DNA from 4 places in the Streptomyces solicathayae genome. Region 1 is predicted to be linked to each of the others. Evidence: riboswitches for the same ligand, from Rfam matches in the RefSeq annotation. Region 1 holds a riboswitch; each other region holds the start of a gene.
The links. A riboswitch is a leader RNA that binds a small molecule or an ion and turns the genes downstream of it on or off. The one in region 1 is predicted to bind cyclic di-AMP.
Positions count from the first base shown of each region.

Region 1 (7,246 bases):
TTCCGACAGCCGCATTCGGGCAGCCGCATTCAGGCAGCCCAAATACCGGCCCACCCGATGATGCTTCTTTGTATACAGTGCCCCTGTTAATGCGCGGAGCCCGCGGTGTTTACGGCATGTTGCGAAGACCTCACACGGGTCCGCTCCGGATGCCGCAGCCGGTGGAGCGGAAGGGTGCGCTCCGCGTGCAGCGCGGTGAGCGCCCTGGCGCGTTCCGCGTCGCCGCGGGCCACCGCGTCCACGATCGCGCCGTGCTCGGCCCACGTCTCCACCGGCCGGCCGGAGGATTCCACCGCGTACATCCAGGCGATCTTGTGCCGCAGCTGGGTGAGCAGTGCGGCGAGCGCGGGGCTGGCCGAGGCCTGCGCGAGCGTCTCGTGGAACCAGCCGCCGAGCGAGCGCAGGTCCTCGCCCTGGCCCCGCCTGGCCCGCTCCTGGCCCAGCCTGACCAGGCCACGCAGCACTTTGAGGTGCGCGTCGGTGCGGCGCTGGGCGGCGCGCGCGGCGCCCAGCGGTTCCAGGAGCGCGCGGACGTCCAGCAGGTCGGCCGCCTCCTGCTCGGTGGGCTCCGCGACATGCGCGCCGGCGTGCCGCCGGGTCACCACGAAGCCCTCGGACTCCAGGGTGCGCAGCGCCTCGCGGACCGGGACGCGGGAGACCCCGTACCGACGGGCGAGCTGCTCCTCGGTCAGCCGGCTGCCGCGCTCGAAGACCCCGGAGACGATGTCGTCCCGGATCGCCGTGCATACCGAATGCGCGGGAATGCGCATGTGTCCGACCTCCGCCTCGATCCGCGCGAAACCCATCCGACGGGCGTCTGTTCGCCGACTCTTCGGTGACTCTATTGCAGCGGAGCGGTATTTCCGACGGGCCCCCGTGAACCCTGGATATCTTTTGGCCACCAAAAAGCCCCGACTCCGTACGAGCCGGGGCTTTTCTCCGTGACCGGAGAGGAGAGATCTCCTGGGATCAGACGTTCACGCCGCGGGCGCGCAGGTACGCGAGCGGGTTGATGTCGGAGCCGTAGTCGGGGCTGGTGCGGGCCTCGAAGTGCAGGTGCGGTCCGGTCGAGTTACCGGTCGAGCCGGAGATTCCTATCTTCTGGCCGGGCACGACGGACTGGCCGACCGAGACGCCGATCGAGGAGAGGTGGCCGTACTGGGTGTACGTGCCGTCGTTCATCCGGATCACGATGTTGTTGCCGTACGCGCCGCCCCAGCCGGCCTCGACGACGGTGCCGGAGCCGACGGAGACGACGGTGCTGCCGGAGGCGGCGTGGAAGTCGATGCCCGAGTGGCTACCGGAGGACCAGAGCGAGCCGCCGGCCTTGTAGCCCGTGGTGACGTACGAGCCGGCGACGGGCAGCCGGAAGGAGTTCAGGCGCTTGCGCTCGGCCTCGCGGGCGGCGCGCTCCTTCTCCTCGCGGAGCTTCTTGGCGCGGGCCTCGGCCTTGCGCTTCGCCTCGGCCTCGGCCTTCGCCTTGGCGGCGGCCTCGAAGGCCTCCCGCTCCTGGGCGGCGGCCTGGGCGTCGATCCTGTCCGCGAGCGAGTCCACGGCGATGGCCTGCGTCAGGCCGGTGTCCTCGAGCGCGCGGACGTCCGTGTCGGCGGCGAGCGCCGGGGAGGCGAGGGTTCCGATGACGCCGGTGGTGGCGAGGGTCGCGACGCCGGCGATGCCCGCGCTGCGGCGCGCCAGACGGCTCGGACCACGATGCTTCCCGGTGGCACGGGTGAACGCCATGTAGTGGCTGATCCTTTCCTTCCTTCTCGCCTACCGGGTTAGCTGACGGGTTCGGAGCAGGAAGGTCTCCTACGGGCCCCTCCACCCGAAGGCGAAGGCGTCCGATTCACCCCAGGGACTGCGTGGGTCCCCGGCTCCCCAGGCTCGCGCCTTCGGGGACTCGGCGATGACTGTCCGTTGCCGCGGATGCGGCTTGTGCAACGCCGAACAGCCGGATCGACGCTAAGCGGACCATCTTTCAATCACCAAACAGACACGCCCGTTTGTAGCGCATCCCACAGGGCAGATGATTACGTTCCACATCGAACCGGACAAAGGGGAGGACCCCGACGTAACGTGACGTCGGGGTCCTCGCGTGGTCCGCGAACCGGCTCAATCAGCCCGTCACGACGGTGACTTCGCCGATGCCGAGCGCCCGTACCGGCTCCTCGATCTCGGCCGCGTCGCCGACGAGGACGGTCACGAGCCGGTCCACCGGGAAGGCGTTGACGACCGCGGCGGTCGCCTCGACCGTGCCCGTCTCGGCCAGCCGGGCGTACAACTGCGCCTGGAAATCGTCCGGAAGACGCTGCTCGACCTGGTCGGCGAGCGTGCCGGCGACGGACGCCGCGGTCTCGTACTTGAGCGGCGCGACGCCCACCAGGTTCTGCACCGCCACGTCCCGCTCGGCGTCCGTCAGACCCTCGGCCGCGAGGGTGCGCAGCACCTTCCACAGGTCGTCAAGTGCCGGGCCGGTGTTGGGGGTGTCGACGGAACCGCTGATGGCGAGCATCGAGGCGCCGTGCCCCTGGCCGTCGGAGCGGAGCACCTGGCCGAAGGCGCGGACGCCGTAGGTGTAGCCCTTCTCCTCGCGCAGCACGCGGTCGAGCCGGGAGGTGAGGGTGCCGCCGAGGCAGTACGCGCCGAGCACCTGGGCCGGCCACACGCGCTCGTGCCGGTCCGGGCCGATGCGGCCGATCAGCAGCTGGGTCTGCACCGCGCCGGGCCGGTCGACGATGATCACCCGGCCGGTGTCGTCCGCCGTGATCGGCGGCATCGGACGCGCCTCGACCGTGTCGCCGGTCCAGTCGCCCAGGGTGTCGGCCAGGACGGCGTCCAGGTCGACGTCGGTGAGGTCGCCGACGACCACGGCGGTCGCCGTGGCGGGCCGGACGTGCGCCTCGTAGAAGGCGCGCACGGCGGCGGCGTCGATCGCGCCGACGGTCTCCTCGGTGCCCTGGCGCGGACGCGACATGCGCGAACCGGCCGGGAACAGCTCCCTGGAGAGCTGCTTGGCCGCGCGCCGGGCGGGGTTGGCCGTCTCGTGCGGGATCTCGTCGAGCCGGTTCCGCACCAGGCGCTCGATCTCGGTGTCGGCGAACGCGGGCGCGCGCAGCGCCTCGGCGAGCAGTCCGAGCGCCTTGGGCAGCCGGGAGACCGGAACCTCCAGGGAGACCCGCAGGCCCGGGTGGTCGGCGTGCGCGTCGAGCGTGGCGCCGCAGCGCTCCAGCTCGGCGGCGAACTCCTCCGCGGAGTGCTTGTCGGTGCCCTCGGACAGCGCCCGCGCCATGATCGTGGCGACGCCGTCCAGGCCGTCCGGCTCGGCGTCCAGCGGGGCTTCGAGGACGATCTCGACGGCCACCACCTGCTGGCCGGGGCGGTGGCAGCGCAGCACCGTCAGTCCGTTGTCGAGCGCGCCGCGCTCCGGGGCCGGGAAAGCCCACGGGCGGGCGACGCCCGGCTGCGGCTGCGGGTGGAACTCCATGCTGGTCAAAGACGCGGCAGCGTCGCTCACTGGTCGGCTCCCTCTTCCTCGTCGCTGTCGCTCTCTCCGGCCTGGTCGCCCTGGCCCGCGGTGACCGGCTCGTACACGAGCACCGCGCGGTTGTCGGGGCGCAGTCGGGCCTTGGCGACCGCCTGCACCTCCTCGGCGGTGACCTCGAGCACGCGGTGCACGGCGGTCAGCGCGAGCTGCGGGTCCCCGAACAGCACCGCGAACCGGCACAGTTCGTCGGCGCGGCCCGCGACCGTACCGAGCCGGTCCAGCCACTCGCGCTCCAACTGCGCCTGGGCGCGCTCCATCTCCTCGGGCGTCGGGCCCTCGGCGGCGAACCGGGCCAGTTCCTCGTCGACGGCCGCCTCGATCTGCGGCACCTCGACGCCGCCGGACGTCTTCACGTCCAGCCAGCCCAGCGAGGGCGCGCCGGCCAGCCGCAGCAGGCCGAAGCCGGCCGCGACGGCCGTGCGGTCGCGGCGGACCAGCCGGTTGTGCAGCCGGGAGGACTCGCCGCCGCCGAGGACGGTGAGGGCCAGGTCGGCCGCGTCGCACTCGCGGGTGCCGTCGTGCGGGAGCCGGTAGGCGGCCATCAGCGCGCGGGCCGGGACCTCCTCCTCGACGACCTCGCGCAGCTGCTCGCCGATGGTCTCCGGGAGCGTGCCGTCGCGCGGCGGCTGCTTGCCGTCGTGGGACGGGATGGAGCCGAAGTACTTCTCGATCCAGGCGAGGGTCTGCTCCGGGTCGATGTCGCCGACGACCGACAGCACCGCGTTGTTCGGCGCGTAGTAGGTGCGGAAGAAGTTCCGCGCGTCCTCGAGGGTGGCGGCGTCCAGATCGGCCATCGAGCCGATCGGCGTGTGGTGGTACGGGTGGCCCTCGGGGTAGGCGAGCGCGGTGAGCTTCTCGAAGGCGGTGCCGTACGGCACGTTGTCGTAGCGCTGGCGGCGCTCGTTCTTGACGACGTCGCGCTGGTTCTCCATCGACTCGTCGTCCAGGGCCGCGAGCAGCGAGCCCATGCGGTCGGCCTCCAGCCAGAGCGCGAGCTCCAGCTGGTGCGTGGGCATGGTCTCGAAGTAGTTGGTGCGCTCGAAGCTCGTGGTGCCGTTGAGCGAGCCGCCGGCGCCCTGCACCAGCTCGAAGTGTCCGTTGCCCGAGACCTGCTTCGAACCCTGGAACATCAGGTGCTCGAAGAGGTGCGCGAGGCCGGTGCGGCCGGGTACCTCGTGGCGCGAGCCGACGTCGTACCAGAGGCAGACCGCGGCGACCGGGGTCAGGTGGTCCTCGGAGAGCACCACGCGCAGGCCGTTGGCCAGCCGGTGCTCGGTCGCTGTCAGGCCGCCGGAGCCGGCCTGGGCGGTGGCCGTGTGACCCATGGGCATGTACGTCCCTTCGATCGCGTGTGGAAGAGTCCTGCCACTGTATGCAAGCGCACCGGCACCTCGCGAAGTTCCCGGGGCATCGGACTGTCCCTCTTCCGGGTCGCGGTCTGCGTTGTCGGTGCGACGGTCCACAATGGTCCGCGTCAGATCAACCTTGTTGGTGAAGGAGCCGCAGCCGCGATGGCCCGCCGCAGCACGAAGACACCGCCGCCGGACGACGCGTTCGAGGAGAGGATCCTCGACATCGACGTCGTCGACGAGATGCAGGGCTCCTTCCTCGAGTACGCGTACTCGGTGATCTACTCGCGCGCCCTGCCCGACGCACGCGACGGCATGAAGCCGGTGCAGCGCCGCATCGTCTACCAGATGTCCGAGATGGGCCTGCGGCCCGACCGGGGGTACGTGAAGTGCGCCCGCGTCGTCGGCGAGGTCATGGGCAAGCTGCACCCGCACGGTGACGCGTCGATCTACGACGCGCTGGTGCGCATGGCGCAGCCCTTCTCCATGCGCGTCCCGCTGGTCGACGGCCACGGCAACTTCGGCTCCCTCGGCAACGACGACCCGCCGGCCGCCATGCGGTACACCGAGTCGAAGATGGCCGCCGCGGCGCTGCTGATGACGGAGTCGATCGACGAGGACACCGTCGACTTCACCCCGAACTACGACGGCCAGGAGCAGGAGCCCGTCGCCCTGCCGGCGGCGTACCCGAACCTGCTGGTCAACGGCGCCTCCGGGATCGCGGTCGGCATGGCGACGAACATGCCGCCGCACAATCTGGGCGAGGTGATCGCGGCCGCCCGGCACCTCATCCGGTACCCGCACGCGGACCTCGAGGCGCTGATGCGCTTCGTGCCCGGCCCCGACCTGCCGACCGGCGGCCGGATCGTCGGCCTGTCCGGCATCAAGGACGCGTACGAGTCCGGCCGGGGCACCTTCAAGATCCGCGCCACCACGACGATCGAGAACGTGACGGCCCGCCGCAAGGGCATCGTCGTCACGGAACTGCCGTTCACGGTCGGCCCCGAGAAGGTCATCACCAAGATCAAGGACCTGGTCGGCTCGAAGAAGCTCCAGGGCATCGCCGACGTCAAGGACCTCACCGACCGGTCGCACGGCCTGCGGCTGGTCATCGAGGTCAAGAACGGCTTCGTGCCGGAGGCGGTTCTTGAGCAGCTGTACAAGCTGACGCCGATGGAGGAGTCCTTCGGCATCAACAACGTGGCGCTGGTCGACGGCCAGCCGCTGACGCTGGGCCTGAAGGAGCTCCTGGAGGTCTACCTCGACCACCGCTTCGACGTGGTCCGGCGGCGCTCCGAGTTCCGCCGCGGCAAGAAGCGGGACCGGCTGCACCTGGTCGAGGGCCTGCTGGTGGCCCTGCTGGACATCGACGAGGTCATCCGGCTGATCCGGGAGAGCGAGAACTCCGCACAGGCGAAGGAGCGCCTGATGGAGCGCTTCTCGCTGAGCGAGATCCAGACGCAGTACATCCTGGACACCCCGCTGCGCCGGCTCACCAAGTTCGACCGCCTGGAGCTGGAGACCGAGCGGGACCGGCTCACCGGCGAGATCGACGAGCTGACCGGGATCCTGGAGTCCGACTCCGAGCTGCGCAAGCTGGTCTCGGCGGAACTGGCCGCGGTGGCGAAGAAGTTCGGCACCGACCGGCGCACGGTCCTGCTGGAGTCGGCGGGCGCGCCGGTCGCGGCGGTGGCCCTGGAGGTCGCGGACGACCCCTGCCGCGTGCTGCTGTCCTCCACCGGGCTGCTCGCCCGCACGGCGACGGCGGAGCTGTCCGCGCCGGAGGACGCCAAGCGGGCCAAGCACGACGTGATCGTCTCGGCGGTGCCGGCCACGCAGCGCGGCGACGTCGGCGCGGTGACCTCGGCCGGGCGGCTGCTGCGGCTGGCGGTGATCGATCTGCCACAGCTCCCGGACACCGCGGCGGCGCCGAACCTCGCGGGCGGCGCGCCGCTGGCGGAGTTCCTGTCCCTGGAGGCGGACGAGACGGTCGTCTGCCTGACCACGCTCGACGAGTCCTCGCCGGGCCTGGCGCTCGGCACGGCACAGGGCGTGGTGAAGCGCGTGGTGCCGGACTATCCGGCGAACAAGGACGAGCTGGAGGTCATCACCCTCAAGGACGGGGACCGCATCGTCGGCGCGACCGAACTGCGCACCGGCGAGGAGGACCTCGTCTTCATCACCTCCGACGCGCAGCTGCTGCGCTTCCAGGCCTCCCAGGTCCGGCCGCAGGGCCGCCCGGCGGGCGGCATGGCGGGCATCAAGCTCGCGGAGGGCGCGGAGGTGCTCTCGTTCACCGCGGTGGACCCGGCGGCGGACGCGGTGGTGTTCACGGTCGCCGGCGCGACGGGGA
Region 1 covers NZ_CP137573.1:2,142,812-2,150,057, forward strand. The annotation lists gene R2D22_RS09660 (GntR family transcriptional regulator) at 87-770, opposite strand; gene R2D22_RS09665 (M23 family metallopeptidase) at 970-1,740, opposite strand; cyclic di-AMP (ydaO/yuaA leader) riboswitch at 1,754-1,916, opposite strand; gene R2D22_RS09670 (M16 family metallopeptidase) at 2,117-3,484, opposite strand; gene R2D22_RS09675 (M16 family metallopeptidase) at 3,511-4,875, opposite strand; gene R2D22_RS09680 (DNA gyrase/topoisomerase IV subunit A) at 5,056-7,246, shown strand, end outside.

Region 2 (7,246 bases), 2.7 Mb from region 1:
GCCGACGGCCGGGTACAGCGCGGGCGCGGCGAGGAACTTGCGGTGGTCGCGGCCGAGCCGGCCGAGGTAGTCCGCGAGGCCGGGGTCGTCGAGACGGGTGACGACGTGGGTGAGCGCGGCGAAGAGCCGGTCGCGCTGCGGGCGGAGGTCCTCGGGGAACAGGTCGCGCACGCCGGGGTTGTGCCAGAACAGGTGCGAGTAGAAGAAGGTGACGGCTTGTTCGGCCCGTCTCTCGACGACGGCGAACGTGCTTCGGAGCAGCTGAGGATCCACGACGACGAATCTAGGCCACGAGTCTTCACCAGATCCGCACGACCTTCACGGTGTGTCCCCACGGCTCGGTCCGGGCCGGAGTCCGGGTAACGTCGGAGGGTGAGTGAGAGCCCCGCCCCCGAACTCTTCACCTGGGAGTTCGCCACCGATCCGTACCCTGCCTACGCCTGGCTGCGCGAGCACGCGCCGGTGCACCGGGCGACGTTGCCCAGTGGGGTGGAGGCCTGGCTGGTGACGCGGTACGGGGACGCCCGGCAGGCGCTCGCCGACCAGCGCCTGTCGAAGAACCCGGCCCACCACGACGAGCCCGCGCACGCCAAGGGCAAGACCGGCATCCCGGGCGAGCGCAAGGCCGAGCTGATGACGCATCTGCTCAACATCGACCCGCCGGACCACACCCGGCTGCGCCGGCTCGTCTCCAAGGCGTTCACGCCGCGCACGGTCGCGGAGTTCGCGCCCCGGGTGCAGGAGCTGACGGACCGGCTCATCGACGGGTTCGAGGGCAGGGGCGAGGCGGACCTCATCCACGAGTTCGCCTTCCCGCTCCCCATCTACGCGATCTGTGACCTGCTCGGCGTCCCGCGCGAGGACCAGGACGACTTCCGGGACTGGGCCGGGATGATGATCCGGCACGGCGGCGGGCCGCGCGGTGGGGTGGCCCGGTCGGTGAAGAAGATGCGCGGCTACCTCGCGGAGCTGATCCACCGCAAGCGCCTCGACCCGGGCGACGACCTCATCTCCGGGCTCATCCGGGCGTCCGACCACGGCGAGCACCTCACGGAGAACGAGGCCGCCGCGATGGCCTTCATCCTCCTGTTCGCCGGCTTCGAGACGACCGTGAACCTGATCGGCAACGGGGTGTACGCGCTGCTGCGCAACCCCGAGCAGCGCGAGCGCCTCCAGGCCTCCCTGGCGGCCGGCGAGACCGGCCTCCTGGAGACCGGGGTGGAGGAGCTGCTGCGGTACGACGGGCCGGTGGAGCTGGCGACCTGGCGGTTCGCCACCGAGTCGCTGACCCTCGGCGGGCAGGAGATCCGGGCCGGCGACCCCGTCCTGGTGGTGCTCGCCGCCGCCGACCGGGACCCGGAGCGGTTCGCCGAGCCGGACACGCTCGATCTGTCGAGGCGTGACAACCAGCACCTCGGCTACGGGCACGGCATCCACTACTGCCTGGGCGCCCCGCTCGCCCGGCTGGAGGGCCAGACGGCGCTCGCCACGCTCCTGACTCGCTTGCCGGACTTGCGACTTGGGGCCGATCCGGCCGAACTGCGATGGCGCGGCGGGCTGATTATGCGTGGTCTACGCACGCTTCCGGTGGAGTTCACCACCCCGCACAACTGACGGAGCGTCAAGACTGTGATCTTCGCGTGATCCGCGCTGCATCGACTTGTGACTTACGTTCGAATGCCGCTACGTTCACCGACACCTCAGCAGTCACGCGAAAGGCACTCCGCATGCGCTCCGGGAACGGACGACACCGTCGCCCCCGTCAGGCCCCCGCCCTCGTCGTAGCGGCAGGCGTGACCGGGTCCGCCCTCGCCCTGCCGCTGCTCGGCGCGGGCTCCGCCTCGGCCGCCGACGCGGCGACGTGGAACCGGGTCGCCGAGTGCGAGTCCGGCGGGCTGTGGAGCGCCGACTTCGGCAACGGGCTGTACGGCGGCCTGCAGTTCACCCAGGAGACCTGGGACACCTTCGGTGGCGCCGAGTACGCGGCCCGCCCGGACCTCGCCAGCCGCGCTCAGCAGATCGCCGTCGCGGAGAAGGCGCTCGCCTCGCAGGGCGCGAAGACCTGGGCCACCTGCGCCGGGATCGTCGGCCTGAAGGACGACGGCACCCTGAAGCCGCCCGCGAACCCGACCGGCGGGGTCCTGCCGGAGGCGCCCGACGCATCCGCAAATCCGGATGCCGCGGGGGAGGGGTCCACCGACCCCGCCGAGTCCGACACGCCCGGAAAGCCCGAGAAGTCCGCCGAGCCCGACGTGAGCGGCTCGCCCTCCTCGCCGTCGGCCTCCGCCTCCCCGGACGCCGGCACCTCGCCCGGCACCGAGACCCCCGGCACCGGCAAGCACCGCGGCGAGGCGGCCACCGAGGATCCCGTCAATTCGGACACCACGCCCGAATCGGGACGTCATGCCGCGCCGAGTGGCGACCCGGCGCGTGACGCCGGCGATCCCGCTGTCGACGAAATCGCCGGTAACCAGACGGATGCCGCCAAGGGTGTGAAGGGTGAGAACCCGAACACCTCGGACGAATACACCGTGCTTCCCGGCGACAACCTCTCCGAGATCGCCGCCGAGCACGAACTCCACGGAGGGTGGAAGGCGCTCTACAAGGCCAACCGCGAGACCGTGGGGGCCGATCCGGACCTCATCCGCCCCGGTCAGAGCCTCGATCTGACCGACCGGCAGTAGTCGCGTACGGGGGTGGTTCGCGGCTGTATGTCCGGTTCTGAGCAAATGAGACATGGGTCTCTTCGCCTCAACTGGCGTGTCTTGTCCGCAAACTTTGCTTCCGTCACCTCTCACCTGCGCAAACGACCCTCACAACTGGGCCGGTAGGGGCGATTTTTCCCGAATGGGGTCTTTGAACTTGGCCGGGGTCTGTGTCTACGGTCGTGACCGCTCGCCACCGCGGGCCCCGTCGACCGGTAACGCCGAATCCTGCCGTCGGCCGATGGGAACAGTCGTCGCGTCAAGCGCCGTAGGCAGGAGCGGGGGACCCAGGTAAGTGCCGGTCCCGGCCGTCGAGACAGTGACGGCCGATCGACCGGCTTGGGGTGAAGCCGCGTGCAAGGACACGCGGCCGGGCAACTCTTCCGGCCCGAACCCGACAGCTCACCTCGCAGGCGTCGGTGAGGAGAACTTCCATGCTGCTTTCCGGCAAGGGCAAACACCGTCGTGCCTCCAAGGCCACCCGCGTCGTCGCACTCGCCGGCGTCGCCGGTGTCGCCGTCGCCGCCCCGCTGCTGACCGCGGGCACCGCCTCGGCCGCCACCGCCTCCGAGTGGGACGCCGTCGCGCAGTGCGAGTCCGGCGGCGACTGGTCCATCAACACCGGCAACGGTTACTACGGCGGCCTGCAGTTCTCGGCCTCCACCTGGGCCGCCTACGGCGGCACCGCCTACGCGGCCACCGCCGACCAGGCCTCCAAGTCGCAGCAGATCCAGATCGCCGAGAAGGTCCTGGCGGGCCAGGGCAAGGGCGCGTGGCCGAGCTGCGGCGTGGGCCTGTCCGGCGCCGCGTACACCGGCGGCACCGCCGAGCAGGCGCAGCCCCAGCCGGAGCGGAAGGCCGAGCAGCCCACCACCCGCAGCGAGCAGCGCACCGCGCCGAAGCCCGCCGCGAAGAACGGCGACGCGAAGAAGACCGTCACCACCCCGACCGGCAAGAAGGTCAAGAAGGGTGACGGCGAGTACAAGGTCGTCGCCGGTGACACGCTGAGCAAGATCGCCGCCGCGCACGACGTCAAGGGCGGCTGGGAGAAGCTCTTCAAGCTGAACAAGGACATCGTCCAGGACGCGGACCTGATCTACCCGGGTCAGCAGCTCCACCTGAAGTGAGCCGAGCGACCCGGGTGGGTCCGGCGGCCCACCCGCGTCGCACGACACTCCCGCGGTGATCACCCCGGTCCGGCGTGTTTCTCCCCCGTACACGCCGGGCCGGGGTTCTCCATGTCCGGTTACCCGCAGGTAGAACGAGACCGTTCGCCCCGGGATGCCCGCGCTTGGGTCCTTTTTCGTCCCAGCGGGCGGGCACCCGACTGGCCGGGCACCCCGAGCCGGTTAGGCTCTTGTCGCAAGGCCAAGCAGACCTCTGCACTTTTCTCGCGTCACATCCCAGAAGGAGATGCTCGTGCCGTCCATCGACGTCGTCGTAGCCCGGGAAATCCTGGACTCCCGAGGCAACCCCACGGTCGAGGTCGAGGTCGGCCTCGACGACGGCAGCACCGGCCGTGCTGCCGTTCCGTCCGGCGCCTCCACCGGTGCGTTCGAGGCCCTGGAGCTTCGCGACGGTGACCAGAACCGCTACCTCGGCAAGGGTGTCGAGAAGGCCGTCCTCGCCGTCATCGAGCAGATCGGCCCGGAGCTCGTCGGCTACGACGCCACCGAGCAGCGCCTGATCGACCAGGCGATGTTCGACCTGGACGCCACGCCGGACAAGTCCTCGCTCGGCGCCAACGCCATCCTCGGCGTCTCCCTCGCCGTCGCGCACGCCGCCTCCGAGGCGTCCGACCTCCCGCTCTTCCGCTACCTGGGCGGCCCGAACGCGCACCTGCTGCCCGTTCCGATGATGAACATCCTGAACGGCGGCTCGCACGCCGACTCCAACGTGGACATCCAGGAGTTCATGATCGCGCCGATCGGCGCGGAGTCCTTCTCCGAGGCGCTGCGCTGGGGCACCGAGGTCTACCACACCCTCAAGTCCGTCCTGAAGACCAAGGGCCTGTCCACCGGTCTCGGCGACGAGGGCGGCTTCGCCCCGAACCTCGGCTCCAACCGCGAGGCGCTCGACCTCATCCTCGAGGCCATCAAGCAGGCCGGCTACGTCCCGGGCAAGGACATCGCGCTGGCGCTCGACTGCGCCGCGTCCGAGTTCTACAAGGACGGCGCCTACGAGTTCGAGGGCAAGTCCCGCTCGGCCGCCGAGATGACCGAGTACTACGAGGAGCTCGTCTCCGCGTACCCGCTGGTATCCATCGAGGACCCGCTGTTCGAGGACGACTGGGACGGCTGGAAGACCATCACCGAGAAGCTCGGTGCCAAGGTCCAGCTCGTCGGTGACGACCTGTTCGTCACCAACCCGGAGCGCCTGGCCCGCGGCATCGACGAGAGCGCCGCGAACGCCCTCCTCGTGAAGGTCAACCAGATCGGCTCGCTGACCGAGACGCTGGACGCCGTCGAGCTGGCCCAGCGCAACGGCTTCAAGTGCATGATGTCCCACCGCTCCGGCGAGACCGAGGACGTCACCATCGCCGACCTGGCCGTCGCCACCAACTGCGGCCAGATCAAGACCGGCGCCCCGGCCCGCTCCGAGCGCGTCGCCAAGTACAACCAGCTGCTGCGCATCGAGGAGATCCTCGACGACGCCGCGGTCTACGCCGGCCGCAGCGCCTTCCCGCGCTTCAAGGGCTGACGCCAGGGCTGACACCCAGCAGCCGTGAGGCAGCTTCCCCGCGTCCCCGCACTCGGTCCCGTACCGTGTGCGGGGACGTGCGTTTGATCAGGGGGTGTACGAATGGCCGTGAAGGACCGGGACCGGTTCTCGACCGCGACCCGGATCAGGCTGCTCGGCGAGCAGACCGCCGCCCGTGTCTACCGGTCCCAGACCCGCCGGCAGGCCCGCCGTTCCCGGCTCACCGGGCGCGCCGCCTTCCTCGCCCTGATCGTCTGCTCCCTGGTGGTGGCCCTCGCCTACCCCATGCGGCAGTACGTCTCCCAGCGCGCCGAGATCGCCGACCAGGAACGCCAGGCCGCCGAGGCCGCCGACCGGGTGGAACAGCTGCGCGACGAGAAGGCGCGGCTCCAGGACCCCGCGTACGTGCGCCGGCTGGCCCGCGAGCACCTGCACTTCGTGATGCCCGGCGAGACCGGCTTCACCGTGAACGACCCGGAGGCCGCCGGCCGGCCCCGCTCCGGGGGCGACGCCGACGACCGCGCCTGGTACTCCGAGCTGTGGGACGGCGTGGACCACGCCGACGCGCGCCGCTGAGGGATGATGGGGGCGACCCGGCTCCGACGACGAGAAGACTGACGTACGCATGGAAACGCCCCCTCCGCAGACCGAACCCACCGCGCCCACCGAGGCGGACGTCGCCGCGTTCGAGGCGCAGCTCGGCCGGCCGCCGCGCGGCCTGCGCGCGATCGCGCACCGCTGCCCGTGCGGCAACCCCGACGTCGTCGAGACCGCGCCGCGGCTCCCCGACGGGACGCCGTTCCCGACCACGTACTACCTGACCTGCCCGCGTGCGGCCTCGGCCATCGGCACGCTGGAGGCCAACGGGGTCATGAAGGAGATGCAGGCCCGGCTCGGCACCGACCCGGAGCTGGCCGCCGCCTACCGCGCCGCCCACGAGGACTACATCGCCCGCCGCGACGCCATCGAGGTCCTGGAGGGCTTCCCGAGCGCCGGCGGCATGCCGGACCGGGTCAAGTGCCTGCACGTGCTCGTCGGCCACTCGCTCGTGGCCGGCCCGGGCGTGAACCCGTTCGGCGACGAGGCGATCGCGATGCTGCCGGAGTGGTGGGCCAAGGGCCCCTGCGTCGACCCGTGCGGCGAGAAGGCCGCCACGGAAGAGGAGGCCGGCGAATGACGCGCGTCGCTGGCATCGACTGCGGGACGAACTCCATCCGCCTGCTGGTCGCCGACGTTCACCCCGAGACGGGCGAGCTGATCGAGCTGGACCGGCGGATGACGATCGTCCGGCTCGGCCAGGGCGTGGACCGCACCGGGCGGCTGGCCCCGGAGGCGCTGGAGCGCACCTTCGCGGCCTGCCGCGAGTACGCCGGCGTCATCAAGGAGCTGGGCGCCGAGAAGCTGCGCTTCGTGGCGACCTCCGCTTCCCGGGACGCGGAGAACCGCGAGGAGTTCGTCTCCGGGGTGCTGGACATCCTGGGCGTCGAGCCCGAGGTGATCTCCGGCGACCAGGAGGCCGAGTTCTCCTTCACCGGCGCGACCTCGGAACTCGACGGCGACGACACGTGCCTGGTCGTCGACATCGGCGGGGGTTCGACCGAGTTCGTCGTGGGCAACCGGCACGTGGAGGCCGCGCGTTCGGTGGACATCGGCTGCGTCCGCCTCACCGAACGGCACGTCACGAGCGACCCGGTGAGCGCCGAGGAGATCGCCGCGATCCGCGCCGACGTCCGGGCCGCGCTCGACCTGGCCGCCGAGACCGTCCCGCTCGCGCAGGCCGAGACCCTGGTCGGCCTGGCCGGCTCGGTCACCACGGTCGCCGCGATCGCGCTGGGTCTGGA
Region 2 covers NZ_CP137573.1:4,809,900-4,817,145, forward strand. The annotation lists gene R2D22_RS22315 (globin domain-containing protein) at 1-273, opposite strand, end outside; gene R2D22_RS22320 (cytochrome P450 family protein) at 373-1,614, shown strand; gene R2D22_RS22325 (transglycosylase family protein) at 1,794-2,684, shown strand; cyclic di-AMP (ydaO/yuaA leader) riboswitch at 2,960-3,136, shown strand; gene R2D22_RS22330 (transglycosylase family protein) at 3,140-3,832, shown strand; gene eno (phosphopyruvate hydratase) at 4,119-5,405, shown strand; gene R2D22_RS22340 (FtsB family cell division protein) at 5,508-5,981, shown strand; gene R2D22_RS22345 (DUF501 domain-containing protein) at 6,031-6,582, shown strand; gene R2D22_RS22350 (Ppx/GppA phosphatase family protein) at 6,579-7,246, shown strand, end outside.
Region 2: another riboswitch for cyclic di-AMP. It lies ahead of R2D22_RS22330 (transglycosylase family protein); the one in region 1 lies ahead of R2D22_RS09665 (M23 family metallopeptidase).

Region 3 (7,246 bases), 2.1 Mb from region 1:
CGCGCTGTTCAACACGTACTACCAGGCGGGCATTCTGTTCGGGCCGCTGGTCGGGGTGGCGCTGACCGGGGTGTCGTTCCGGCTGACCTGCACGGTGGCGGCGCTGCTGTTCGCGCTGCTGACGGTGGTGCAGCTGCGGCACCTGCCGGGCCGGGCGAAGACGGCCGGGCAGGAGGCGGCGGAATCGGAGGCGTCAGAGGCGTCGGAGGCGTTGCCGTCGAAGGCGTCGGTGGCCGAGCGGGGCGGTGGCCGGGGGCAGCTGCGGGCGGTCCTCGCGAACCGTTCCTTCTGGCTGTTCTCGCTGGCGATGACCGGCTCGTACGTGTTGTCGTTCCAGATCTACCTGGCACTGCCGCTGGCGGCGGACGGCACGACGGCGACGACCGCCCTGTTCGTGGTCTCGGCGCTCGTCACCCTCGGCTTCCAGCTGCGGATCACCGACTGGTGCAGGCGGTGGCTCACCCGGACCCGCTGCCTGGTCCTCGGCCTGGCGCTGATGGGCACGGCGTTCCTGCTGCCCGCGGCGCTTCCGGGCCCGGCGGGGCCGCTGCTGTGCGCGGCGGTCCTGGCGGTGGCGAACGCGGTGCTCTACCCGTACGAGATGGACACCGTCGTCGCGCTCGCCCGGAACCGGTGGGTGGCCACGCACTACGGCCTCTACAACACGGTCTGCGGCATCGGGATCACCCTGGGGAACCTGGGCACGGGCGTCCTGCTCGACGCGACCGGGGTCGGCTCGCCGCTGCCGTGGCTGGTGATGTGCGCGGTCGGCGCGGGCTGCGCGGGTGCGGTGGCGTTGCTGTCGCGCGGCGGGCACCTGGCGGCGCCGCCGGAGCCGAAGGGGGCGGCGGTGGCCGCGACCGGCTGAGGGTGCGGTCGTTCAGCGGTGCATGCGGTCGTCCGGGGGCTTCGCTTCCCCCGGACGGCCGACGGCGGGTCGCCGCAGGGCGCGGCTCCGGCCAGCCTGAGTGGGGCGGAGTACCGTCCGCACCCCAGGCGGACCGGCAGGGAGACCACAGGTGGGGCGACGAGATGCGGACGACGGGCCGGGCCCGGGGAGGGACGCGGCGGCGGACGACCCGAAGCCTCCGGGAGCGCGGCGGTTCGTGCGCGCGCTGCCCGCGCTCCTCATCGTCGGCGGCGCCGCCTTCGACCTGTCCACCCCGCCGGAGTACACGGCCGCCCCGTTCTACTCCGCCGCCCCGCTGATCGCCGCCCCGTTCTTCTCGTTCCGCACGACGCTGCTGACGGCCGTCGTCGCCGTCGTGATGAGCGTCGCCCTGCACACGTACAACGACACGGCCACCGACGTGCCCGCCATCATCGAGACCCTCACCGTCCTGACGGTCTCGGCGCTCGCGCTGCTGAGCAACCGGGTGGTGCGGCGCGGCAGCAGACAGCTGGCGTCCGCGCGGGTCATCGCCGAGACCGCGCAGCGCGCCGTGCTGCCCACGCCCGCCGAGCGGATCGGCGGGCTGCACATCGCGGCGCGGTACGAGGCGGCGCAGGCGGACGCGTTCATCGGTGGTGACCTGTTCGCCGTCCAGGACACCCCGCACGGGGTGCGGCTGGTCGTCGGCGACGTACGCGGCAAGGGGCTCGACGCGGTCGAGGCGGTGGCGGTGATCATCGGTGCCTTCCGGGAGGCGGCCGAGCAGGAGGCCGGCCTGGACGGCGTGGCGCAGCGGCTGGAACGGGCGCTGGCCCGGGAGGGGACCCGGCGCGGCGGCGGCCTGGACGTCGTCGAGGGCTTCACGACGGCCGTGCTCGCGGAGATCCCGCGCGGCGTCGACCGGGTACGGATCGTCAACCGAGGGCACCCCGAGCCCTTGCTGCTGCACACGGACGGGGGAATGGAGCGGCTGGTCCCGACCCGGGCCGCGCTGCCGCTCGGCATGGGCGACCTCGCCGCCTGGCCGGACCATGTCGACGAACGGCCCTGCCCGCCCGGAGCGACGCTGCTGTTCTACACGGACGGGCTGTCCGAGGCGCGCGGCGCGGACGGCGAGTTCTACGATCCGGCGGAGCGGCTGGCCGGGCGGCTCTTCCCGGGGCCTGACGAACTCCTGGACGCACTGGTCGACGACGTCCGGCGGCACACCGGGGGCGGATCGACGGACGACATGGCGCTGCTGGCGGTGAGCCGGCCGGCGGCGGGCCAGCCGGAGCGGCGCCGGACGATCCCGGTGGTGCCGTGACGATGGGTAGTTGCGGGATCTCGGAGAGATAACGGCTGACGCACCGTCAAGAGCAGAAGGTCCCGGCCGCACCCTGTGAGGCGCGGTCAACTCGCCCGTTTCCACCCCGTTGTGGCTGGTTAAGTCCAGGCCAATGGCGTTAACGATCAACAGGAACAGCTTGGAATCGGACCCCGGTGTCTATTAACGTTCGATAACGCAGCGCGGTCGCCCAGCCGTCGTCAGAGACGGCACCGCGCGCGTGCGCCGAATCCCGAAAGGGAACCGGGGAACCACCACTTGGGGTGAATCGGGTCGAACCTGACCCGTAGGAGACCTTCCTGCTCCGAACCCGTCAGCTAACCCGGTAGGCGAGAAGGAAGGAAAGGAGTGCGCCTCCGTGGCGTCCAACCCTGCTGCTCCCGAGACCCACTTCGACGCCTATGGCGCCCCGATGACTGGGGGAGGCGAGTATGCGGAGGAGTGGAACCCCAGCGAGGAGTCGCTCCGTCCGGTCCGCGGCCGGCACCGCGTCGTCAAGCAGCGCAGCATCGCCCGTAGTTCCACCGTCCTCGGCGTCGGCGTCATCGCGGCCGTCGGCGCGGGTGGCATCGCCACCGCGCAGGACAAGCCCCCGGTCGCCATCTCGCTGCCGGACATGGACGTGCCCGGGGTGGATCTCCCCGAGGCCAAGGACCTTCCCGGCGTCGGCGGCCTGATCTCCGGCGACGACGAGACCGGCGACCGCAGCAACCTCGAACCGCTCAACGCCTCCCTGGCCCTGCCCGCCGCCGACGGGGAGCAGGCCTCCGCAGAGGCGGGCGGCGCGGGCGAGGCCCTGCGCGCCCGAATCCTCCAGCAGGCCGAGCAGCAGCAGGCCTCCGCCGACGCCGAGGCCAAGGCCGCGGCCGAGAAGGCCGCCGCGGAGAAGGCCGCCGCGGAGGCGAAGGCCCAGCAGACGGCCGCCGCGAAGGCCGCCGCCGAGGCGAAGGCGAAGGCCGAGGCGGAGGCCGCGGCCAAGGCCGAGGCGGCCCGCAAGGCGGCGCTCGCCGCGGCCTACGCGCTGCCCACGTCCTCGTACTCGATCACCTCGACGTACGGCGAGGCCGGCTCGATGTGGTCCTCCGGCTACCACACCGGCCTCGACTTCGCGGCGCCCACGGGCACGCCGGTCAAGGCCGTGCACGGCGCCACCGTGAAGTCGGCCGGCTGGTCCGGCTCGTACGGCTACCGGATCGTCCTGGAGCTCGCGGACGGCACCGAGGTCTGGTACTGCCACCTGTCGTCGATGACCGTCGGCGTCGGCCAGTCCGTGGGCACCGGCGACACCATCGGCCGCGTCGGCGCGACCGGCAATGTCACCGGCCCGCACCTGCACCTCGAGGTCCACACCCCGGGCGGCTCGGGTATCGACCCGGCGGCCTGGCTGCGGGACAAGGGCCTGTCGGTCTGACGGACGAGGCCCCTCGATCCGACGCTTGACGCAGGACGCCGACCGGACAACCGGTCGGCGTCTTCTGCGTCTTCCGTGTCTCAGGTGGGTGGGCACTCAGCCCCGGTACGGGTTCGGCGTCGCGTAGTCCCGGTGAGGCGGCGGGGTCCAGGCGCGGCCAGTCGCCCGTGCCGCGTACGTGAGCGCCGGCGAGGCGACCGCCTTGCGCTGCCACAGGTGGTGCAGCAGTTCCTGCTCGCGCGCCGGGAAGTCCGGGTCCGCCGCCCCGCGGTGGGCCCGGTCGCGCAGGAACGCCAGGGTCGTCGCGAACGCCTCGTACTCGCCGACCGCCCGCGCCGCGTCGGGGCCGTACGTCCGCGAGGCGAAGGCGCGGGCCATCGCGCGGGCCCGCATCGAGGAGAGCGCGAGCGGTTCGGCGGGGGCGAGCCACCCGGCCGCCGCGTACGCCGGGAGCCGTCCGGATATCGTCCGCAGCTCGCGCTGCCGGCTCCACACCGCGAGCCAGGTCAGCAGGGCGAAGGCGGGCACCATGAACGCCCCGTACACGGCGTAGAAGCCCCACGGGCCGAGGACGGACGAGCCGTTCCACACCGCGTGCAGCCCCATCGCCAGGAGCAGCCCGCCGAGCGGAGGCAGCACGCGGCGGGCGCGCCGGCCGCGGGCGGCGGACGCGGCGAGCCCGAAGCCGATGCCGGTGAGCACGGTGAACAGCGGGTGCGCGAACGGCGACATCACGATCCGTACGAAGAAGGTCCCGACGGTCGCGGAGCCGATGCCGGTGGCCCCGAACTCCTGGTCCTCGCCGAAGGCGCTGCCGAGATAGAGGATGTTCTCGGTGAACGCGAAGCCGGTCGCGGTGAAGCCGGCGACGACCACGCCGTCGACCAGGCCGGTGAAGTTCCGGCGGCGGAAGAGGAAGAGGAGCAGCACGGCGGCGGCCTTGGCGCTCTCCTCGACGACCGGGGCGACGACGGTGGCGCCGAGGGTGTCCGCGTCGGAGGCGTCGGCGGTGGCCGAGGCGATCCAGCGGACCGCGAAGGAGTTCGCCAGGATCGCGACGAGGGCGGCGGCGCAGGCGCCCCAGGCGAACGCGAAGAGCAGGTTCTTCCACGGGCCCGGCTCGACCCGGTCGAGCCAGCGGAACACGGTCATCAGCAGCGGTACGGGCAGGACGGCCAGGCCGAGACCGACGAGGAGGCCCTCGGTGCCGGTCTCCTCGCGGACCAGCGCGAGGATCACCAGGCCGCAGAGCGCGAGCACCGCGAAGACCGCGGCGGCGCGCAGCACCCGACGGCGCCCGAGCGAGAGCCGGGGCCGGTAGCGCCACTGGGCGCGGTCCTCCGGAACGCCGGTCGGCGCGGCGGCGGGCGGTACGGGATGGCTCGGCGCCACCGGATGGTTCGGCACCCCTCGACCGTAGCCGGGGGGTGCGGGGCGCCGCGTGCTACTTCGCGTTCCGGCGGAACAGCAGATCGTGGACGACGTGGCCCTTGTCGAGGCCCTGGCCCTCGAACCGGGTGAGCGGCCGGAACGCGGGGCGGGGCGCGTAGCCGCCGTCGGCGACCGTGTTCTCGAAGTCGGGGTGCGCGGAGAGCACCTCGAGCATCTGCTCGGCGTACTCCTCCCAGTCCGTGGCGCAGTGCAGGACGGCGCCGGGCTTCATCCGCGTCGCGACGAGGCTGAGGAACTCGGGCTGGATGAGGCGGCGCTTGTGGTGGCGCTTCTTGGGCCAGGGGTCCGGGAAGTAGACGCGGACGCCGTCGAGGGCGTCGGGGGCGAGCATCTCGCGGAGCAGGATGATCGCGTCGCCGTTGGCGACCCGGACGTTGTCGAGGCCGTTGCGGTCGGCGAGACCGAGGAGGTTGCCCTGGCCGGGGGTGTGGACGTCCACGGCGAGGATGCCGGTCTCCCGGTCGGCGCCGGCCATCTGCGCGGTGGCCTCGCCCATCCCGAAGCCGATCTCCAGGACGACGGGGCGGCCGTCGAACATCGCGCCGAGGTCCAGGACGCGCTTGCCGTCGATGTCGAAGCCCCAGTCCGGCCAGCGCTTCAGCATCGCCTCGGCCTGCCCGGCGGTCACCCGGCTGCGGCGCGGCTGGAAGCTCCGGATCCGCCGCTCGTGGTGCGACCCGGCGGGGTCGGGCGCGGGGCCCTCACCGGGCGCGAACATACGACTGCCGCGGCGGGCGGGAGCGGGGGCGGTTTCACGAATCTCAGACACAGTGCGTTCCATGGTACGGCGCGCCCCGTCGTGTCCAGGCGCCCCGCGGGGGCGGCGCACACCCGCGCCGCCCTGCGGGACGATTGCCCACACGGCGGTGGGGGTGGGCGCTACAGATGCTTCAGTGCGCGGGTGGCGATCTCGCGGCCGATCGGGAGGGACGCCGTCGCCGCCGGGGACGGGGCGTTCAGGACGTGGACGGTTCTGGGGGACTCCTGGATGAGGAAGTCGTCCACCAGCGTGCCGTTCCTGAGGACCGCCTGCGCGCGGACGCCCGCCGGCGCCGGGCGGAGGTCGGACTCCTCCACCGACGGCAGCATCCTGCGGACCGCCTCCGTGAAGGCCCGCTTCGAGACCGACCGGCGCAGTTCGCCTGCCCCGTACCGCCAGTGCTGCCGCGCGATCTGCCACGAGCCCGGCCAGGCCAGCGTGCCGGCCACGTCGCCGGGGCGGACGGTCGTCCACCCGTAGCCCTCGCGCGCCAGCGCGGGCACCGCGTTCGGCCCGACGTGGACGCCGCCGTCGACGCCGCGCGTCAGGTGGACCCCGAGGAACGGGAACGCCGGATCCGGCACCGGGTACACCAGGCCGCGCACGAGCGAGGGCCGTGCCAGGTCGTAGTACTCCCCGCGGAAGGGCACGATCCGCATCCCCGGGTCGTCGCCCGCGAGCCGCGCCACCCGGTCGCAGTGCAGGCCCGCGCAGTTCACCAGGACCCGGGCCCGGACGATCCGCCCGTCCGCCGTGCGGACCGCCACGCCCCACGGCCGCCGGTCGACCGTGACGACCTCCGCGCCGTACGCGATCTCCGCGCCCGACGCCTCCGCGAGCTGCGCCGCGACCGCCCCGTAGTCGCACACGCCGGTCGTGCCGACGTGGATCGCGGCGATCCCGCGCACCCGCGGCTCGTACTCGCTGATCTGCGCGGGCCCCAGCTCGCGCACCGGGATCCCGTTCTCCCGGCCGCGCTGGACCAGGGCGTGCAGCCGCGGCAACTCGTCCCGCCCGGTGGCGACGATCAGCTTTCCGGTGACCTCGTGCGGGATGCCGTACTCGGCGCAGAACTTGACCATCTCCGACGCGCCCGCGACGGCGAACCGTGCCTTCAGGGAGCCGGGCCGGTAGTAGATCCCGCTGTGGATGACCCCGCTGTTGCGCCCCGTCTGGTGGCGCGCCGGGGCGAGCTCCTTCTCCAGGACGGTGACGCGTGTGCCCGGCCGCGCGCGCGTCAGCGCGTACGCCGTCGACAGACCGACGATTCCGCCGCCGACGATCAGCACGTCACAGTCGAACGTGTACCTGGACCCGGACACCAGTGCCACCTCCCACCCCGATAGTGCACTGGCCCACTGACATTCCCGTTAAACGCCCACCCGGTGGGACGCGTGTCACGCC
Region 3 covers NZ_CP137573.1:4,250,380-4,257,625, forward strand. The annotation lists gene R2D22_RS19620 (MFS transporter) at 1-868, shown strand, start outside; gene R2D22_RS19625 (PP2C family protein-serine/threonine phosphatase) at 1,020-2,198, shown strand; cyclic di-AMP (ydaO/yuaA leader) riboswitch at 2,433-2,566, shown strand; gene R2D22_RS19630 (M23 family metallopeptidase) at 2,578-3,630, shown strand; gene R2D22_RS19635 (PrsW family intramembrane metalloprotease) at 3,727-5,037, opposite strand; gene trmB (tRNA (guanosine(46)-N7)-methyltransferase TrmB) at 5,075-5,800, opposite strand; gene lhgO (L-2-hydroxyglutarate oxidase) at 5,962-7,164, opposite strand.
Region 3: another riboswitch for cyclic di-AMP. It lies ahead of R2D22_RS19630 (M23 family metallopeptidase); the one in region 1 lies ahead of R2D22_RS09665 (M23 family metallopeptidase).

Region 4 (7,246 bases), 830 kb from region 1:
GGCAGGACTTCTCCAAGCTGCGCGGCAAGGGCGGCCTGTCCGGTTACCCGTCCCGGGCGGAGTCCGAGCACGACGTCATCGAGAACTCGCACGCCTCCACGGTCCTCGGCTGGGCCGACGGCCTCGCCAAGGCCAACGAGGTGCTCGGCCGCCCGCACCACGTCGTCGCGGTCATCGGCGACGGCGCGCTGACCGGCGGCATGGCCTGGGAGGCGCTGAACAACATCGCCGCCGCCAAGGACCGTCCGCTCGTCATCGTCGTCAACGACAACGAGCGCTCGTACGCCCCGACCATCGGCGGCCTCGCCAACCACCTGGCCACCCTGCGCACGGCCGACGGCTACGAGCGCTTCCTGTCCTGGGGCAAGGACGTCCTGGAGCGCACCCCCGTGGTCGGACGGCCGCTGTACGAGTCCCTGCACGGCGCGAAGAAGGGGTTCAAGGACGCCTTCGCGCCCCAGGGGCTCTTCGAGGACCTCGGGCTCAAGTACGTCGGCCCCGTCGACGGCCACGACGTCGCCGCCGTCGAGTCCGCACTGCGCCGCGCGAAGCGGTTCAGCGGCCCGGTGCTCGTGCACTGCCTGACCGAGAAGGGCCGGGGCTACCCGCCCGCCCTGGAGGACGAGGCCGACCACTTCCACGCCGTCGGCGCGATGGACCCGCTGACCTGCGAGCCGCTGACCCCGCCGGCCGGCCCCTCCTGGACCTCGGTGTTCGGCGACGCCCTCGCCGAGATCGGCGCCGAACGGCCGGACGTCGTCGCCCTGACGGCCGCCATGCTCCACCCGGTCGGCCTGACGAAGTTCGCCGAGCGCTTCCCCGACCGGGTCTGGGACGTCGGCATCGCCGAGCAGCACGCCGCCGTGTCCGCCGCCGGGCTCGCCACCGGCGGACTGCACCCGGTCGTCGCCGTCTACGCGACCTTCCTCAACCGGGCCTTCGACCAGGTCCTCATGGACGTGGCGCTGCACCGCTGCGGCGTCACCTTCGTCCTCGACCGGGCCGGCGTCACCGGCGCCGACGGGCCCTCGCACAACGGCATGTGGGACCTGTCCGTCCTCCAGGTCGTGCCCGGCCTGCGGATCGCCGCCCCGCGCGACGCCGACCAGCTGCGGGCACAGCTGCGGGAGGCCGTGGACGTCGACGACGCGCCGACGCTGCTGCGCTTCCCGAAGGAGTCGGCCGGCCCGCCGCTGCCGGCCGTGGGCCGGATCGGCGGCATGGACGTGCTGCGCCGGGAAGACGCCGCCGACGTCCTGCTGGTCGCCGTCGGCGTGATGGCCGCAGAATGCCTCGGGGCCGCCGAGCTGCTCGCCGGACGCGGCATCCGGTGCACGGTCGTCGACCCCCGCTGGGTCAAGCCGGTCGACCCGGCGCTCGCCCCGCTGGCCGCCGGGCACCGGCTGGTCGCGGTCGTCGAGGACAACAGCCGGACCGGCGGCGTCGGGGCCGCGGTCGGCCAGGCGCTGCGCGACGCCGGCGTGGACGTGCCGCTGCGCACCTTCGGCATCCCCGAGCAGTTCCTCGCCCACGCCTCCCGCAAGGAGGTGCTGGCCGAGATCGGACTGACCCCGGTGGAGATCGCCGGCCGGATCAGCGCCGCGCTCGTACGCAAGGAGAACCAGGAATGACCGACAAGGGATTCGACCTCGGGCGGCTGCTCGCGGAGCGCGGCGCGGAGCGGTACGAGCTGCACGCGAAGTACCTGAACCACCAGCTGCCGCGCATGCTGCACACCATCGGATTCGACAAGGTCTACGAACGGGCCGAGGGCGCCCACTTCTGGGACTCCGAGGGCAACGACCACCTCGACATGCTGGCCGGCTTCGGCGTGATGGGCCTGGGCCGGCACCACCCGGTGGTCCGTAAGGCCCTGCACGACGTCCTCGACGCCTCGCTCGCCGACCTGACCCGCTTCGACTGCCCGCCGCTGCCCGGCCTGCTCGCCGAGAGGCTGCTGGCCCACAGCCCGCACCTCGACCGGGTCTTCTTCGGCAACAGCGGCACGGAGGCGGTCGAGACCGCGCTGAAGTTCGCCCGCTACGCCACCGGCCGGCCGAGGATCCTGTACTGCGACCACGCCTTCCACGGCCTGACCACCGGCTCGCTCTCGGTGAACGGCGAGCGCGGCTTCCGGGACGGCTTCGCGCCGCTGCTGCCCGACACCGCGATCGAGCTGGGCGACCTCGACGCCCTGGGGCGGGAGCTGCGCCGGGGCGACGTGGCCGCGCTGATCGTCGAGCCGATCCAGGGCAAGGGGGTGCACGAGGCGCCGCCCGGCTATCTGCGGGCGGCGCAGGAGCTGCTGCACCGGCACAAGGCGCTGCTGATCGCCGACGAGGTGCAGACCGGACTCGGCAGGACCGGCGACTTCTACGCGTACCAGCACGAGGACGGCGTGGAGCCCGACCTGGTCTGCGTCGCGAAGGCGCTGTCCGGCGGGTACGTGCCGGTCGGCGCGACCCTCGGCAAGGACTGGATCTTCAAGAAGGTCTTCTCGTCGATGGACCGGGTCCTCGTCCACTCCGCCAGTTTCGGCTCGAACGCCCAGGCCATGGCGGCCGGGCTCGCGGTGCTGTCGGTGATGGAGCAGGAGGGGACGGTGGCGCACGTCCGGCAGGTCGGCGGGCTGCTGGCCGACCGGCTGCGCGCGCTGGTGCCGCGGTACGAGCTGCTGCACGAGATCCGCGGCCGGGGACTGATGATCGGGATCGAGTTCGGACGGCCCTCCTCGCTGGGGCTGCGCAGCCGCTGGACCATGCTCCAGGCGGCCCGGAAAGGGCTCTTCGCGCAGATGGTCGTGGTGCCGCTGCTCCAGCGGCACCGGATCCTCACCCAGGTGTCGGGGGATCACCTGGAGGTGATCAAGCTGATCCCGCCGCTGGTGATCGACGAGGCGGACGTGGACCGGTTCGTCGAGGCGTTCACGGCGGTGATGGACGACGCGCACGGCGGCGGCGGGCTCATGTGGGACTTCGGGAAGACACTGGTCAAGCAGGCCGTGGCGCAGCGCTGAGGGACGGGCACAGCGCTGGGGGACGGCCTCTCCGGCGCCGGTCGCGGGTTTTTGCCTCTCGGGCAAGAAAGTTGCCTCAGAGGAAAGATCCTGGCGGAATGGAGGCATGGAGCACCTCTCGGACCTCCCCGGGGACCCGTCCCCGGACGCCGCCCCGGACGTCCTGCCGGACGTCGCCCCGCAGCTGCGCGGCCTGCGCCGCCGCCGCGGGCTGACCCTGGAGGCCGCCGCCCAGCGGGCCGGCCTCTCGCCGGCGCACCTGTCCCGCCTGGAGACGGGCCGCCGGCAGCCCTCGCTGCCGATGCTGCTGGCCCTGGCCCGTATCTACGGTACGACGGTCTCCGCGCTCCTGGGCGAGGTCCCCCCGGAACACGACCCCGTGGTCCGGGCGGGCCGGTCCGAGCCGGTCGAGGCGGACGGCTGGGTGTACCACCAGGCCGGCGGTGCGGGCCGGGCGCTCCAAGCGCTCCGGGTCCACGTCCCCTACGCCACCCGGGCCGACATCGTGCGGGTCCATCCCGGCGAGGAATGGCTCCACGTGCTGCACGGCCGGGTGCGGCTCGCGCTCGGCGACGCCGTGCACGTGCTCGACCCGGGGGACAGCGCGCACTTCGACTCGCTCACCCCGCACCGGATCGGCGCGGCCACCCGCGACGGCGCCGATCTGCTGTTCGTCCACACGCTGCTGCAGAGCCCCGCCGCCGAGCTGTGCCTCGGCGACGCGACTCCGCACCGGCGCTGAGCCCAGCTGAGCCCATGGGAGGGCCTTGACATGTCCGAAAAGTCCACGGCGATCACCGGCCAGGAGCGCGGGGGCGGCAAGTTCCCCAAGGGGCTCGTGCTCCGGCTCTTCGCCTACCTGGTGGCCGGCCACCTCTTCGCCGGCTTCCTCTACCTGCTCTTCGCGGTCGGCGCGGGGAACCCCTGACCCGCGAGGGGCCGCGGCCGGCGTGCTCCGCTACGCCTCGGTGACCAGCCGGGCGCGCAGCAGCTCGCGCGTCTCGGCGGAGAGCTTGAGGCCCTCGGTGAGATAGCCCTCGACCGAGCCGTACGTGGCCTCCATCGTCTCGAACGCGGCCCGCAGGTACTCCACCCGCGCGTCGAACAGCGGGCTCAGCAGCTCCATGACCTCGGGCGCCAGCCCGTCCGGGGCGGTGGAGCTGCGCTGCACCTTGTAGCGGCGGTGCGGCTCGTTCGACTTCACGTAGTCGGCCTCGATGGCCTCCCGCTCCACGCCGACCGCCAGCAGCGACACGGCGATCGACAGGCCGGCCCGGTCCTTGCCGGCGGCGCAGTGCATCAGCGCCGGGACGCTGTCCTCGGCCATGGCGTGCAGGATCCGGCTGTGCTCGGCCGTCCGCTGCACAATCATCTTCCGGTACGAATCGGACATACGGTCGGCCGCCTTGCCGTTCCCGAGCATCTCCCGCAGCGTCGAGAGATCGCCCGACCGCACCAGCTTCCAGAACTCCTTGCCGTCCGCCGGGTCGTTCAGGGGGATGTGCACGTTCCGCGTGCCGGGCAGCTCGACGTCCAGGCCCTCGAACTTCCGGTCGGCCTCGTTGCGGAAGTCGAAGATCGTGTGCAGTCCGAGGGTCGACAGGAAGGCCGCGTCCTCCGCGGTGGCGTGTGCGAGGTGCCCGCTGCGGAAGAGCCGGCCCGGGGTCACGGCCCTGCCGTCCACGGTCGGCAGTCCGCCCACGTCCCGGAAGTTGCGGACCCCCGTCAGTTCGGGCTCGGTCGAGGGGACCTGCGGCGTCTGCTGCGTCACGGATGCTCCTGAGTGTGTGGCGACGAGAAATCGGTTCCTGGGGCAATCATCCAGACGGACTCCCTCGCGCGCACCCCCTCGGACGGGAATGTGCAATCTGTCCGAATTAGAGGTTTTGGGTATAGCGCGCCCCGATTGAAGGTGACATGGGATCAGAGGCGTGAGGAGCGTCATAAGCGTGACGGTCCGTGCCTGATCGTCTTCTCCAAATACCCTGCGCGGAAAGGAAGGCGAAGATCCGTCATCCACGGAGGGTGACCGGAATTCCGTATGAATTCCGCCGCCGTGAATGGGAAAAGGAAATGGCGGCTTGTTCGTGCCGACCCGGCTCGTCTAGCGTCACGCTCACTCCGGTCGGACCGCCGAATCCTGCCACCGTCCGGATTTCCGCACCCACCCACGTGTGGCAGGAGCGGGGGACCCAGGTAAGACGCCGGTCCTCACGCACAGGACGGCTTGGGGTGAAGTCGCGTACGACACGCGACCGGACATCTCCAGTCCGAACCCGACAGCTCACCTCGCAGGCGACGGAGAGGAATTCGCCATGCCCGCGAAGGGTAAGCACCGCCGTCCCAAGGTCAATCCGATCACGCGCGGACTCGTCGCCGCCGGCGCCGGTGGCGCCGTCGTCGCCCTGCCGCTCTTCGGCGCGACCGGCGCCCACGCCGCCGAGCAGGCCGCCCCGAGCGTGACCTCCCAGCAGGCCGTCGCCGCCGTGGCCGCCGCGAAGCCGGCCGCCGCTCCGCAGGCCGCCAAGGCCAAGGCGAAGACCAAGGCCAAGGTCTACAAGGTCGTCCGCGGCGACTACCTGTCCAAGATCGCCCAGGAGCACCACCTGGCCGGCGGCTGGCAGAAGCTCTACAAGGACAACCGCCAGGTCATCGGCGACAACCCGTCGCTGATCCGGCCCGGCATGAAGCTCACCCTCGGCGCCAAGTCGACGGCGAAGCCGGCCGCGCAGACCGAGCGCAAGGCCGCCCCGAAGCCGGCCCCGAAGGCCGCCGCCAAGGCCACCGAGACCCGTGCTTCCCGCAGCAGTGAGCGCGCGGCCGCCCCGGCCGCCGCCTCCGGCTGGTTCGCCCCGGTCTCCGGCGGCGTCTCCACCCCGTACCGCATGGCCGGTTCGATGTGGTCCTCCGGCTACCACACCGGTGCCGACTTCATCGCCTCCACCGGCACGTCGGTCCGCGCCGTCGGTCCGGGCACGGTCGTCTCGGCCGGCTGGGGCGGTGCCTACGGCAACGAGATCGTCATCCAGCACGCCGACGGCTCGTACTCCCAGTACGCCCACCTCTCCTCGTTGGCCGTCTCGGCCGGCGAGACCGTCACCGGCGGCCAGCAGATCGGCCTCTCCGGCTCGACCGGCAACGTCACCGGCCCGCACCTGCACTTCGAGATCCGCACCGGCCCGAGCTACGGCTCGGACGTCGACCCGCTGGCCTACCTGCGCAGCCACGGCGTCTCGATCTGACGAACGCCCGCGCGAGCGGCTCCCGGAGGCCCGGCACGTGTCCACGTGTCGGGCCTCCGGCGTATCCGGCGTATTCCGGGTTGGGTGAATCTTGACCGGTGGCGTATCTCACTCTCCGTCAACCCCTCCTTACGGTCGCGTAGGTCACATCCCGGGGTGAAGGATGTGCTCCCGTGGCAGACGATTCGAGATCAAGAGACAGTGGCGCATTCGGGTCGTACGCGGCGATCGGCGACAGCTTCACCGAGGGAGTCGGAGACCCCGGCCCGGGCGGGAACTACGTCGGCTGGGCGGACCGGTTCGCGGTCCTGCTCGCCGACCAGCTGCCGGAGCACGACGATTTCCGGTACGCCAATCTCGCCGTACGCGGCAGGCTCCTCGACCAGATCGTCGAGGAACAGGTCCCGCGGGCCAAGGAGCTCGCCCCCGACCTGGTGACCTTCTGCGCGGGCGGCAACGACATCATCCGGCCCGGGACCGACCCCGACGACGTCGCCGAGCGGTTCGAGCGCGCCGTGGCCGACCTGACCTCGTCGGTCGGCACGGTCATGGTGACCACCGGCTTCGACACCCGGGACGTGCCGGTGCTCAAGCACCTGCGCGGCAAGATCGCCACGTACACCGCGCACGTGCGCGCCGTCGCGGACCGCTACGACTGCCCCGTCCTGGACCTGTGGTCGCTCAAGTCCGTCCAGGACCGGCGTGCCTGGGACGACGACCGGCTCCACCTGTCGCCGGAGGGGCACACCCGGGTCGCGCTGCGCGCAGCCCAGGTGCTCGGCCTGCCGGTGCCCGCCGACCCCGACCAGCCGTGGCCCCCGCTGCCGCCGCGCGGCACCCTGGAGGTCCGCCGCGACGACATCCACTGGGCCCGCGAGTACCTCGTGCCCTGGATCGGGCGCCGGTTGCGCGGCGAGAGCTCCGGCGACCACGTGGCCGCCAAGCGGCCCGACCTCATGCCGTTGTGACGGGAAAGCCGGCCGGGATC
Region 4 covers NZ_CP137573.1:1,311,108-1,318,353, reverse strand. The annotation lists gene dxs (1-deoxy-D-xylulose-5-phosphate synthase) at 1-1,631, shown strand, start outside; gene R2D22_RS06100 (aspartate aminotransferase family protein) at 1,628-3,016, shown strand; gene R2D22_RS06095 (helix-turn-helix domain-containing protein) at 3,123-3,758, shown strand; gene R2D22_RS06090 (DUF6126 family protein) at 3,789-3,944, shown strand; gene R2D22_RS06085 (tyrosine-protein phosphatase) at 3,975-4,787, opposite strand; cyclic di-AMP (ydaO/yuaA leader) riboswitch at 5,172-5,329, shown strand; gene R2D22_RS06080 (LysM peptidoglycan-binding domain-containing M23 family metallopeptidase) at 5,332-6,258, shown strand; gene R2D22_RS06075 (SGNH/GDSL hydrolase family protein) at 6,432-7,226, shown strand; gene R2D22_RS06070 (STM4011 family radical SAM protein) at 7,213-7,246, opposite strand, start outside.
Region 4: another riboswitch for cyclic di-AMP. It lies ahead of R2D22_RS06080 (LysM peptidoglycan-binding domain-containing M23 family metallopeptidase); the one in region 1 lies ahead of R2D22_RS09665 (M23 family metallopeptidase).